DNA from 3 places in the Sphingobium sp. TomTYG73 genome. Region 3 is predicted to be linked to each of the others. Evidence: predicted binding sites of a transcription regulator. Region 3 holds the regulator's gene; each other region holds the start of a gene.

Region 1 (4,180 bases), 380 kb from region 3:
CATGCAGGAGGTCAGCGGTTCGATCCCGCTAGGCTCCACCATCTTCCTTCGCGATAGGCTGCGGCTAGTCATCAGCAAATGCTTCTCCGCGCGACGACCCGCCAGTTGGCATAGCTCTCCGGCATCGACGTACACCACATTCCAATATGCCAATCTCCGTTAGGCAGCGAGGAAGTGATGGGGGAGGAGACCCATATCATTGCGAGCGACAGAAGATCGGCGACGTTTGCTCCAAGCCTGCGAGCGTTTCCTCCGCTCTCACGATCATGCTATATAGCCCTCGACCATCGTGCTTCGACCAGTGGTGGAGGCGGAGGGCGCAGGGGTAGTGGTGCTACTCCTGCAAAACGACGAGATATTTTAAAAACTCTGCCCAAGCGGATGGTTGACGCGCATGACCCGCACGGAAACTGACTTGGTCAAGTTCAAGCTGGCTGCACGAAGCTATCCATCACGCGCTTACGGCCAGCCGTTTCAAAATCGATCTCGAGTTTGTTGCCCTCGATCTCCGCAATCGTGCCGTAACCAAATTTCTGGTGAAATACGCGCAACCCCAGGTGCATATCATCTCGACCCTTGTTGCCGAGGGATACTGCCGAGGCGCGAGCTTCCACGATCCGTACGGGTTCGCGGGAGAACTGGCCACTTTGTTGCGCCCGCTGCCAGCCTGGGCCACGCCCGCTACCTCGTTGCACGTTGGAGAAGGGATCAGCGCGCTCGGACCAGTTGGCACGCCATAGGGACGCACCGCCCGCCATGCTGCTTTCCTCCTCGACATGTTCAGGAGGTAGCTCTCCTACGAACCGCGACGGGATGGAACTGGTCCACTGGCCATATATTCTCCGGTTCGCCGCATGAAGGATGACGCACAGCTTCCTAGCGCGAGTAATCGCCACATAGGCGAGCCGACGTTCCTCCTCCAGACTGTTGAGACCGCCTTCGTCCAACGCTCGTTGAGAAGGAAAAATACCTTCTTCCCAGCCCGCCAGGAAGACGGTGTCGAATTCGAGCCCTTTTGCCGCATGGATGGTCATGATCGTGACCTTCCGTTCCTCGGCCTGCGCATCATTGTCCATGACTAGCGACACATGTTCGAGGAACGCGCCCAGCGTTTCATATTCCTCCATCGCGCGAGTAAGTTCATTCAGGTTTTCGAGGCGGCCTGCGCTTTCGGCTGTGCGTTCTGCCTGAAGCATGGCCGTGTAGCCGCTTTCATCCAGTATCTGACGCGCGAGTTCGGCATGGGGAAGCTGGGTCGCACGGTCGCGCCAGCGGGCCAAATCCCCGATAAAGGCGCCAAGGCTGCGGCGCGCTTGCGGAGTCATTTCGTCGGTATCGAGAATTCTTGCAGCAGCGAGCGCCAAGGGTGTAGCCTCGGCCCGAGCAAGGCGGTGAAGCTTCTCCACGGCTTTGTCACCTAAGCCGCGCTTGGGAACATTGACGATCCTTTCAAACGCCAGGTCGTCGGCCGGTTGGTTGACGAGGCGAAGATAGGCAAGCGCGTCGCGGATCTCAGCCCGCTCGTAAAACCGAAAGCCGCCCACAATCCTATATGCAAGACCGATCTGGATGAAACGATCTTCAAATTCGCGGGTCTGGTGCTGTGCCCGGACGAGGATGGCCACATCTTCCAATGATCGTCCGGAGCGCTCGATCGCCTCGATTTCGTCGCCGACGCGGCGAGCCTCTTCTGGCCCGTCCCAAACGCCGATGACGCGGACTTTCTCCCCGATGTCGATGTCGGTCCACAGCGTCTTGCCTAGCCTGTTGCCGTTTTCGGCGATCACACCGGAAGCGGCGCCAAGGATATGAGGCGTGGATCGGTAATTCTGCTCCAACCGAACAATCTTGGCGCCCGGAAAGTCCTTTTCAAATCGCAGGATGTTGGCGACTTCCGCGCCCCGCCAGGAATAGATGGACTGGTCATCATCACCCACGCAGCAGATATTCTTGCGCTGCTGAGCGAGCAGGCGGAGCCAGAGATACTGGCTGCTGTTGGTGTCCTGATACTCGTCCACCATGATATAGCGGAACCGCTGTTGATAGCTTTCGAGCACATCCCGGTGGCGCTTCAATATGGTGAGCACATGGAGCAGCAAGTCGCCGAAGTCGCAGGCATTCACATCGCGAAGGCGGGCCTGATAGGCAGCATATAATTTCTGCCCGCGCCCGTTTGCGTAAGATTCGCTATCTCCCGCGCTGATTTCGTCAGGCGTCAGCCCCTTATTCTTCCACTGATCAATCAAGCCACCCAGCTGCCGCGCTGGCCAGCGCTTTTCATCAATCCCCTCAGCCTGGATCAGTTGCTTCATCAGCCGAAGCTGATCGTCTGTATCAAGAATGGTGAAGTTGGATTGCAAGCCGACCAATTCGGCATGTCTGCGAAGCATTTTGGCAGCGATGGCATGAAATGTGCCGAGCCACGGCATGCCTTCCACGGCCGGACCGATCATACGTCCGACACGCTCGCGCATTTCGCGCGCGGCCTTGTTGGTGAAGGTGACCGCCAGGATTTCCGACGGATAGGCGCGGCGCGTAGCGATGAGATGCGCCAGTCGTGCGGTCAGCGCAGCCGTCTTGCCCGTTCCGGCACCCGCCAAAACAAGAACCGGCCCCTCGGCAGTGAGGACGGCTTCCCGTTGGGGCTCATTGAGGCCCTGAAGATAGGGCGGATCATCAGGCGAGGGAGCAGGGAGGGTCATGGTCAACAACTAGGGAGCATGGATAGGGGGAGCAAGGGCTTGACCGCGTGCGATTGATGGCAATCTATGAGAACAAAAGAGGAATCATGCAAGGGGGAACGCCACGGCCTTCACCCCCTCGTCCTCTCGTTGTGTCATTAGGTCAAGGAGGCCCCAGTGGTTCCAATGAGGGAAAGGGGCGAGCAATTCAGAGCTTGAGCGCTTTGCTAAAAGACAGCCGTCATTCGCCTGATAGCAGCAGAGCCACAGTTCGTCGCCGATATCGGAACGCGTGCGTCACCGATCTGGTTCTCTACCCGCCAAGAGGCAGAACGGGGTGATGAACAGGAAAGGATTACCCATGAAATCGATCATGCTTGCGGGTGCCGCCATGCTGGCCTTTACCACCGGCGCTACTGGCATTGCGATCGCTCAGGGTGTGCCGGACAATACGGCCCAACCCCCAGCCACTGATAGCATGCCGGCGGTTCCAGCTACGCCTGCGAGTCCTGCGACAGCGGCAGATCCCAATGCTGGTCAGCCGACTGGAGAGGTTCCAGCCGACACCGGCATGATGCCCGCAACGCCGGGGATGCCCAAGGACCCTTCCGCGCCTGTGGGCAGTTCGGCTAATCCGGTGACCGTTGGCGGCAACATGACCCCTCCGCCTGCGGGCGGTAAAGACTATCCGCTATGCAGTCGCACGGTACAAGATAGCTGCATCAATCCAGGCGAGGCACCGCGTTCGAAGAAGATGGCGCGCAGGCATCGCTGACCGGAGAGACAGAAGCGGGCAGGGCAGCAATAAGCGCTGCCAGCCCGGTTCTGTCTTTGGCGGCGTCCGCCAGGCTGTGCTGGTCAAGCACTGCCAGAAAAGCTGTAGTTGCGGCCTTCAAAATGCCCGATAGGCCACAAGCGAGGCGGAGGCCGCAGCCTGCGCAGTCCGCCAGGTTCATGTCCGTTTCGGTGTGACGGACGACATCGCCCAGCCTGATTGCTTCAGGAGCATGGGCCAGGGTGAAGCCGCCGCCTCTGCCGCGCTGGGTTAGTATGAACCCGCCTTGGCCGAGGTGGTGAACCACTTTCATCAAATGATTGCGCGAAAGAGCGTAGGCGTTGGCGACCTCGGGGATGGTTGCGCGACCTGTTGGCGTGACGGCCAGATGGATGAGGACGCGCAGGGCGTAGTCGGTGTGGCGGGTCAATTGCATGAGGGAATGCGTTAATTGAACGGGGTTTGCAGATCAAACATGTAGATGGTTTACATGTTTAAAGATGTACCGTAAATGCGTCTTTACCGAGTCTTAGTTCAAAAGGGGTGCATATATGAGCCAGCTCAGCGCTGAAACCATCGCGATCGTCAAGGCAACCGCTCCCGCGCTGCGGAGCCACGGGGTGGAGATCACGACCGCCATGTATGCGCGCCTGTTCCAGGATGCGTCGATCAAGGACATGTTCGATCAGGCGGCACAGGACAGCGGCGAACAGCCCAAGCGTCT
Region 2 (4,180 bases), 220 kb from region 3:
GCCCGGCCCCATGGCGATCTGGTCGCCACAATAAAGCTGTATCTTGATCTTCAGTGCAGGGCCGCTCATCCGCCCATTATGGCATGGGCAGGCCGCCCCGCCAATCGCTGCGTCAGGCTCGCCGCTCCAACACAGCGCCAATCATGCTGCGCCACACCGCGACATCCCCCGCCTGCGCCATCTGCTCATCAGGCTCCCGCAGCGTGTGCAGGATAGCATAAGCATCATCCAGATAGTTTTGCCAGCTCGCATCCACCGCGCCCGCCGCATGGGGATCATCGCCCTCGCCATTCAGGCTCAGCTGGCGTCCGGCCAGCACCCGGGCAATGCGTTCGATCGCGGGAGTAGCGGAAGTCGGCATCAATAAGGCTCCTCTCACCTTGCAGCGTCGTGCGCTTGGCGAACCGCCCGGCCACCGCCGATCCGGTTCGCCTCGCCCATGGATCATATCACCAATATCGCCGCCGTCTATCGCCCAGCCTTCTCATCCTCGTCTTCTTCTTCGTGAAATCCTGACGAAGGAACCGGGTCGCCATGGTCGCCCGGCTTGGTGGCCGACGGCGGATCGGACGCATCCATACTGTCCATCAACCCTTCCTCTAGCTGCTCCTCGGGGGTGACGGCATGGTCCTGCGCATCCGTGGGACGCTCATCATGCGCTTCTTCACGGCTGTTGGGACGAATATCGGTCTTGTCGCTCATCTTGCTCTCCTCGGCGCAGCGGCCTTCGCGCGCCACGCAGGATCAACGGCCAGTCCCGATGGCCGGTTCCCAGAGCATCCTCCAGCGCTCAATGTCCCCCCTCCCGCAAGCGTTCAAACGAGGCACGTGACTCGTTTGAAGGGTTAGGGGGTGGGCCAGCGCAACGCCAGCGATGAAGAGCCGATTACCCCTCCCCCCTCAAAAGCAAATCCTCAATTCCCCGCGCCAGGCACCTTATCCTTGCCCACCTCGGCAAAGCGGCTCGCATCCTGACCCTGCGCCTTGGCGATCGCGATGGCGACGGGCTCACGGACATGATCCACCGCCGCGATCTGGCAGGACCGCAAATCCTGCATGGTCCGGCCCGGACACACCTTCACCGCAGCACGGCGGATGCGGGCATTCAATTCCTGCTGACCCGACTTCTTGGAAAGGTCCAGATCGTCATAGCGCACGTCGATCGTACGACCGTTGGATTCAAACGGAATAACGCTCGCCTGCGCCGCCGCGCCCATCAGCACGGTGGCAGACAGAGCCGCCAGCATGGCGCCGCCGGTGCGATTGATAAAAAATGTCATGATGGTCCCCCTTCGATTGAACTGCTTGGGACTCGTCGCTCTTCAGGCAACCTCGTCCGCGATAAAGCCGCGAAGACTGGGACCCGTCAGTCCTTCCGGCAGGGCGCAGATTTAAACAGGCCAGCGGCCTCTGTCGATTCCAAAAAGCCTTGTTGTCGTAGCGTAAAACACCACTCGTCGAAAATGGCCGAACAAGAAAACGCCCCCGGCGCAAGGGACGGCCGGGGGCGTATCCGGGATGCTGTCGGGCTATCCGGGATCTCTCATATCTACAGAAGTCGAGACGCCACCGCCGCAGCTTTCCCGTCGCGGCCCTTATACACCTGATCGGTTAATATCGCTCTACCTTTCGGTGACCCGCCGCCTGCTCGCGCTGGAAAGCATGGGCCGCTTGCGAGCCGCCGCCTGCTATCCCATATCCGCGCCCATAGCCCGGCAACGGCCTTGCTCCCAAAGAACAAATCTGGAACAACACGCCCCATGAGTCTGACCACAATTTCCGTACGCGGCGCGCGTGAGCACAACCTCAAGGGTGTGGACGTCGATCTCCCCCGCGACAGCCTGATCGTCATCACCGGCCTGTCGGGGTCGGGCAAGTCCTCCCTCGCCTTCGACACCATCTATGCCGAGGGTCAGCGCCGCTATGTGGAGAGCCTCTCCGCCTACGCCCGCCAGTTCCTTGAGATGATGCAGAAGCCCGATGTCGAGCATATCGACGGCCTCTCCCCCGCCATCTCGATCGAACAGAAGACGACCAGCCGCAACCCGCGCTCCACCGTCGCCACCGTCACCGAAATCTACGACTATATGCGCCTCCTCTGGGCGCGCGTCGGCGTCCCCTACTCCCCCGCGACCGGCGAACCCATCAGCGCCCAGACCGTCAGCCAGATGGTCGACCGCGTGATGCAATTGCCGGAGGGCACCCGCTTCTACCTCCTCGCCCCCGTCGTGCGCGGCCGCAAAGGCGAGTATAAGAAGGAGCTGATGGAGTGGCAGAAGGCCGGCTACACCCGCGTCCGCATCGACGGCGAAATGTACCTGATCGAAGACGCCCCCGCCCTCGACAAGAAATACAAGCATGACATCGAAGTGGTGGTGGACCGCCTCGCCGTAGACGCCGAAATGTCCACCCGCCTCGCCGACAGCTTCGAACAAGCCCTAAAGCTCGCGGATGGCCTCGCCTATGTGGATTTGGCTGACGGCACCCTTAACTCCCTCTCCCCTTCAGGGGAGAGGGCCGGGGAGAGGGGAGCAACACCCGGAAAAATGAAAAACGCAGGCATCCCGGACAACCGCATAGTCTTCAGCGAAAAATTCGCCTGCCCCGTCAGCGGCTTCACCATCCCCGATATCGAACCCCGCCTCTTCTCCTTCAACGCCCCCCAAGGCGCATGCCCCGCCTGCGACGGCCTCGGAGAACGCCAAGAGTTCGACCCCGAACTCGTCGTCCCCAACGAAGCCCTAACCCTCAAAAAGGGCGCCATAGTCCCCTGGGCCAAGTCCAACCCGCCCAGCCCCTACTACATGCAAGTCCTGGGCAGCCTCGCGAAAGAATTCGGCTTCAACCTCGAAACCCCGTGGCAAGACCTACCCCCCGAGGTCAAAATCATCATCCTCCACGGCACCGCAGGCAAACCCGTCACGCTAAAGTTCGTCGATGGCAAAAAATCCTACGAGGTCAAGAAACCCTTCGAAGGCGTCATCGGCAACTTGAACCGCCGCCTCCTCCAGACCGACTCCGCCTGGATGCGCGAGGAACTCAGCAAATACCAAACCGCCATGCCGTGCGAGACCTGCCACGGCGCCCGCCTCAAACCCGAAGCCCGCGCCGTCAAGATCGCGGGCGAGGACATCTCCATGTCCACCCGCCGCTCGGTGGTGGACGCGCTCGGCTTCTTCTCCACCCTCCCCGCGCACCTCACCGACCAGCAGAACCAGATCGCCAAGGCCATCCTCAAGGAAATTGTCGAGCGCCTCGGCTTCCTCAACAATGTCGGCCTCGACTATCTGAACCTCGACCGCACCAGCGGCACCCTGTCGGGCGGCGAGTCCCAGCGCATCCGCCTCGCGTCCCAGATCGGCAGCGGCCTCTCGGGCGTCCTCTACGTCCTCGACGAACCCAGCATCGGCCTGCACCAGCGCGATAATGACCGCCTGCTCGTCACCTTGAAGCGCCTGCGCGACCTCGGCAACACCGTCATCGTCGTGGAGCATGACGAGGACGCGATCCGCATGGCCGACTATATCGTCGACATGGGACCGGGCGCGGGCGTGCACGGCGGCACCATCGTCGCGCAGGGCACCCTCAACGAACTGCTCGCCCACCGCGACAGCCTGACCGCCGACTATCTCAACGGCACCCGCCGCATCGAAGTCCCCACAAAGCGCCGCAAGGGCAATGGCAAGAAGCTCACCGTCCACAACGCCCGCGCCAACAACCTGCAAAACGTCACCGCGTCGATCCCCCTAGGCACCTTCACCTGCATCACCGGCGTCTCCGGCTCGGGCAAGTCCAGCTTCACCATCGACACCCTCTACGCCGCGTCCGCCCGCACCCTGAACGGCGCGCGCATCGTCGCTGGCCCGCATGACAAAGTCACCGGCCTTGAACATTGCGACAAGGTGATCGACATCGACCAGTCGCCCATCGGCCGCACCCCCCGCTCCAACCCGGCGACCTACACGGGAGCCTTCACCAACATCCGCGACTGGTTCGCGGGCCTCCCCGAAGCACAGGCGCGCGGCTACAAGCCCGGCCGCTTCAGCTTCAATGTGAAGGGCGGCCGCTGCGAAGCCTGCACCGGCGACGGCCTGCTCAAGATAGAGATGCACTTCCTCCCCGACGTCTATGTCACCTGCGACGTCTGCCACGGCGCCCGCTACAATCGCGAGACGCTGGA
Region 3 (4,180 bases):
GAACGGCGTGGCAGCGAAGGAATTGGAGCGCCAGCTAGGCGTGACCTACAAGACGGCGTGGCGCATGGCGCACCTGATCCGCGAGCATATGGCAGCAGTGGACGGCGAAGACCCGATCGGCGGCGCGTTCAAGACCGTAGAGATTGACGAGACCTATATTGGCGGGGAAGCGACCGGCAAAGGCACCGGCTACAAGGGCAACAAGACCGCGATCATGGCGATGGTGGAGCGTGGCGGGGACGTTATCACGAAGGTTATCCCGAACCGCCGCAAGAGCACGATGGAAGGCCATATCTTCGCAAACGTGCGGCCCCATACGGAAATTCACACGGACGAATTTGCCAGCTACGGCGACATTGGGCATTTCAAGGGTTACTGGCACAAGACGATCAATCACTCGACCGGTGAATATGTGCGTGGCCATGTCACCACCAATGGCGTTGAAGGCTTCTGGTCGCAGCTAAAGCGGTCGATCAACGGCACCCACATTCACGTGAGCGGCAAGCACCTGTGGAAGTATGCCAAGGAAACGGAATACCGCTTCAATCGTCGGGATTGCTCTGAGGCGATGCTTTCGGAACTGCTTTCGACCTTCGGGCCATTGCCCGAACGGCGCGATTGAAGGCCTCCTGATCCCCTTGTGGGTCGGCCTCATGCTCCTTAATAAACTGGTCAATTTTGCCGCTTTCGCGAGCCTGTTTCAACGTTGCCATAACCGTAGACTCTTACAGCATTTTCAAGGAGAACCAAACCGGGGCAAATTTACAGCGGTGTTTCTAATACAATGTCTGGAATTAATCGGCACGTCATCCTTGCGCTTGTCGGATGGCTGATTCTAGCTGGCAGCAACCCAGTACATCAGCCCGACAAGAATACTCAGGCCAGCAATAAGGCTGAGGCGCCCTCGGAAAAGCCTTTTGTTCCGTATCCCATGCGTGATGCTGATGCCTGCTATAATGCCGCAGAACACGATCAGGCCGATTTGTGCGCCCAATGGCGCGCTGCTATCGCTTCGGAAAAAGCCGTTCGTGAGGCGAGTAGGGCTACGGATTGGGCTATCATCGCCACGTTGCTCAGCGCAATCGGTGTGGGCGGCCTGATCTACACGCTTTGGCAAACACATGGCGCGTTGAATGAGGCCCGGCGCGGCAATCGCATCGCTATGAAGGCCAATGCCCGCGCCACTCGCCAAGCTGTAGCTGCCGCTGAAGACACACGACTGGCCTTGCAAGCTGCCGAGAGGAATGCCGATGCCGCCGAACTGGCTGTTACTGAGACCGCCGCAATGGGGCGCGCTCAGGTCCGTGCCTACATAGCTATTTTGCCACCTACGATCACGATAGACGATGATGGAAATATTATAGTCCATGCTCGATGGGCGAATGCCGGAGCATCCCCCGCCCGACAAATTGTTGTCACGCTTGCTGCCTATTTGGATATATCTCCAAAGGTCGTTTCGTTTCAAAGCGTCCAAGCTTTCCCGCATGACACTGCGCCAAGCCAAGAGGTTTCCTGGCCGTTCGGGAGAAATTCGTGGAAAATAGACAGCGATCTTCTGCGGATCGTTACGACCGAAAACAGACACATTTTCCGGGTTCAGGGCGATTTGCGATATCAAGACGTTTTTGGGGAGCGGCAATCTGAGCCGATTGGGTATTTCTGCGCCCAAAAAATTCCAGTCGGCGAAGCTGTCGAATGCCCCCGCATTCCCTTCTTTGGGAACGGCTAAGCCAAATAACAGCGCCATAAGCGCGGGGAGGTGCCACATCATTTTAAGCCACCTCTCCAAGCCCCACCACGATTACGTATGCAAAGGGGATAATTACCACCTGCTTGACTTGCCTCCTTACGTTTCCTATGCGTTCTCCATCCGTTCCATGGAGGATAAGTCGGCATGCTGACGCCCAAGCAACAGGAATTGCTCAGCTTCATTCAAACTCGGCTCGAGGAAGGCGGGGTTTCGCCTTCGTTCGAGGAGATGAAAGAAGCGCTCGATCTGCGGTCGAAATCCGGGATTCACCGGTTGATTAATGCGCTGGAAGAACGCGGGTTCATCCGCCGCCTGCCGAACCGGGCGCGCGCGCTGGAGGTTTTGAAACTTCCTGAAGCGATGCATCGCGCACCCAAGGTTGCAGCGACACCCAAGCCGCAACTGTCGGCCAAGCCCCCGGTCGCAGCCAATGACGTTATAGACATCCCCCTTCACGGTCGGATTGCCGCAGGCGTTCCGATCGAAGCCATGGAAGGACAGAATATGCTGTCCGTTCCTGCGGCTCTATTGGGTGCCGGAGACCATTATGCTCTTGAGGTTTCGGGCGATTCGATGATCGATGCGGGCATCCTCGACGGCGACTTCGCACTGATCCAGCGCACTGAAGTCGCGCGCGAGGGGCAAATCGTGGTCGCACTGATCGAGGATAGCGAGGCGACACTGAAATATTATCATCGCCAGGGGCCTAAGGTCAGGCTCGATCCGGCCAACAATGCTTATGAGCCGCAAATCTACGATTCGCAGCAGGTGCGTATTCAAGGAAAGCTGGCTGGTCTGCTCCGGCGGTACAACTGATCGGATCGGCGGCGCGACGGTAAATAGAAAGGGCGGGCGACCCACGGATGTGCGTCGCCCGCTGTTTTCCCGGTTCGCACGGTTCCTCCATCAAGATCGATCGCCAGCCCGCCGGTATGTGCCAACAACCGGCGATCGGCTTTCAACCAGCGGGGCCGACACCATGACGGCAGGCGGCGGTCAGCGATAACGATGTCGGCGCGCGCGCAATCGCGTGCCAGGATGTCCTTGGGTACGACAACCCCGCTTCTCGTCACCAATAGCTGCCATATGCGCCCTCCTCCGGTTAGGGCCACCATGCAGAGGTCCATGGAACAACGCGCCTCGGGCAAGTCTGCAAGAGCGCCCAGCGGACCTCCATAGCCTGCACTCTCCGCGATCATATCGCGGACATAATCTCCGGCCCGTTCGCGCAGAATAGCCATGCCGCCGTCCTGCCCGCGAACGGCCACATGGCGCCCATCCGCCGTCACTAGAATGTCGGGGGACGAACTCATCATGATGATGGCCATCCCCAGCACCACGGGGGCCAGTCCCACCCAGCGCCAAGCGCTTCGCCACAGCAGGCACCAAAGGCCGCCTAGCACGATGATCCCGAAAATCGCGTTAGACACGGCAGGCGCGGTGACGATCGCCCATGGACTTGCCGCCACCCAATGCGCGATCAGCAGCAGCAGGTCGAGCGCGCGGGAGGTCAGCCACCAGGCAGGAGCCCCGAGACCGGCAACATCCAACATCAGGGCCAATGCCTCCAACGGCATGACGACAAAGGTCGTCAGGGGGATAGCGACGAGGTTTGCGAAAGCGCCAACCATCCCAGCCTTGTGAAAGTGGAACAACGCGATCGGCGCCAGAACCATTTCCACCGCAAAGCCGGAGAGAAGCAGGACGGCAAGGTGGCGACCCAGTCGCCGAAGCGCTGGCTCCTCACGGGATGCCGCGAACGCCCGAAAGCGGTGATGTTCGCCCAGGGCAACAAGGGCGATCACTGCGGCGAAGCTCATCTGGAAGCTTGGCCCCGACAGCGCCTCTGGCCATGCCAACAGGACCACCAGCGCCCCGGCGGCTATCAACCGCAAGGTGATGGCTTCGCGCCCAAGCGCAAGCCCGCCCAGCACCAGCAGTGCCGCGACGCAGGATCGAACCGTCGGCACTTCCGCGCCCGTCAGCAAAGTATATCCCAGGCCCGCCAGCGCACCACCGGCCGCAGCGATCAGCATCAATGGCCAGTCCAATGCCGCACGTCGGCTGAGTGCCATGATCCGCATCAGCAGGAAAATGACCGCGCCGATGAGGGCGGTGACGTGCAACCCGCTGATCGAGAGCAGATGGGCAAGACCGCTGCGGCGCATCGCGTCGGCGTCCGCCTCGCTGATCGCGCCCTGATCCCCCGTCGCCAGCGCTGCGGCGATCCCCGCTCCGTCGCCATTTGCATTCTTCAATATATGCGCGAAAAGACGATTGCGCAGAGGCGGCGCCTCCGTTGATGGTCGTAGCACGACGATGGGCTTGAGCGCGCGTCCTGTTGCCCCAATCCCCTGAAAATAAGCGCGACGCGAAAAATCATAGCTGCCGGGCAGGCTCGCTTCGGCAGGAGGCATCAACCGGGCGCGA

What was found. The regulator LexA, encoded in region 3, represses DNA repair genes until DNA is damaged. The targets are predictions, from matches to a motif close to GTTCCNCNCTTGTTCT.
Region 1: a site for LexA is predicted at 2,772-2,787, ahead of ACZ5TH_RS04675 (ATP-dependent helicase). Genes of this name have one in related genera too.
Region 2: a site for LexA is predicted at 1,735-1,750, ahead of uvrA (excinuclease ABC subunit UvrA). Genes of this name have one in related genera too.

The regions. Positions count from the first base shown of each region.
Region 1 covers NZ_AP027339.1:908,599-912,778, forward strand. The annotation lists tRNA gene ACZ5TH_RS04670 (tRNA-Ala) at 1-41, shown strand, start outside; gene ACZ5TH_RS04675 (ATP-dependent helicase) at 426-2,702, opposite strand; gene ACZ5TH_RS04680 (Fe-S oxidoreductase) at 3,043-3,456, shown strand; gene ACZ5TH_RS04685 (Rrf2 family transcriptional regulator) at 3,404-3,892, opposite strand; gene ACZ5TH_RS04690 (globin domain-containing protein) at 4,008-4,180, shown strand, end outside.
Region 2 covers NZ_AP027339.1:314,851-319,030, reverse strand. The annotation lists gene ACZ5TH_RS01735 (winged helix-turn-helix domain-containing protein) at 1-69, opposite strand, end outside; gene ACZ5TH_RS01730 (hypothetical protein) at 113-361, opposite strand; gene ACZ5TH_RS01725 (hypothetical protein) at 469-702, opposite strand; gene ACZ5TH_RS01720 (UrcA family protein) at 915-1,280, opposite strand; gene uvrA (excinuclease ABC subunit UvrA) at 1,761-4,180, shown strand, end outside.
Region 3 covers NZ_AP027339.1:531,908-536,087, reverse strand. The annotation lists gene ACZ5TH_RS02785 (IS1595 family transposase) at 1-622, shown strand, start outside; gene ACZ5TH_RS02780 (hypothetical protein) at 836-1,771, opposite strand; gene lexA (transcriptional repressor LexA) at 1,895-2,566, shown strand; gene ACZ5TH_RS02770 (ComEC/Rec2 family competence protein) at 2,527-4,180, opposite strand, start outside.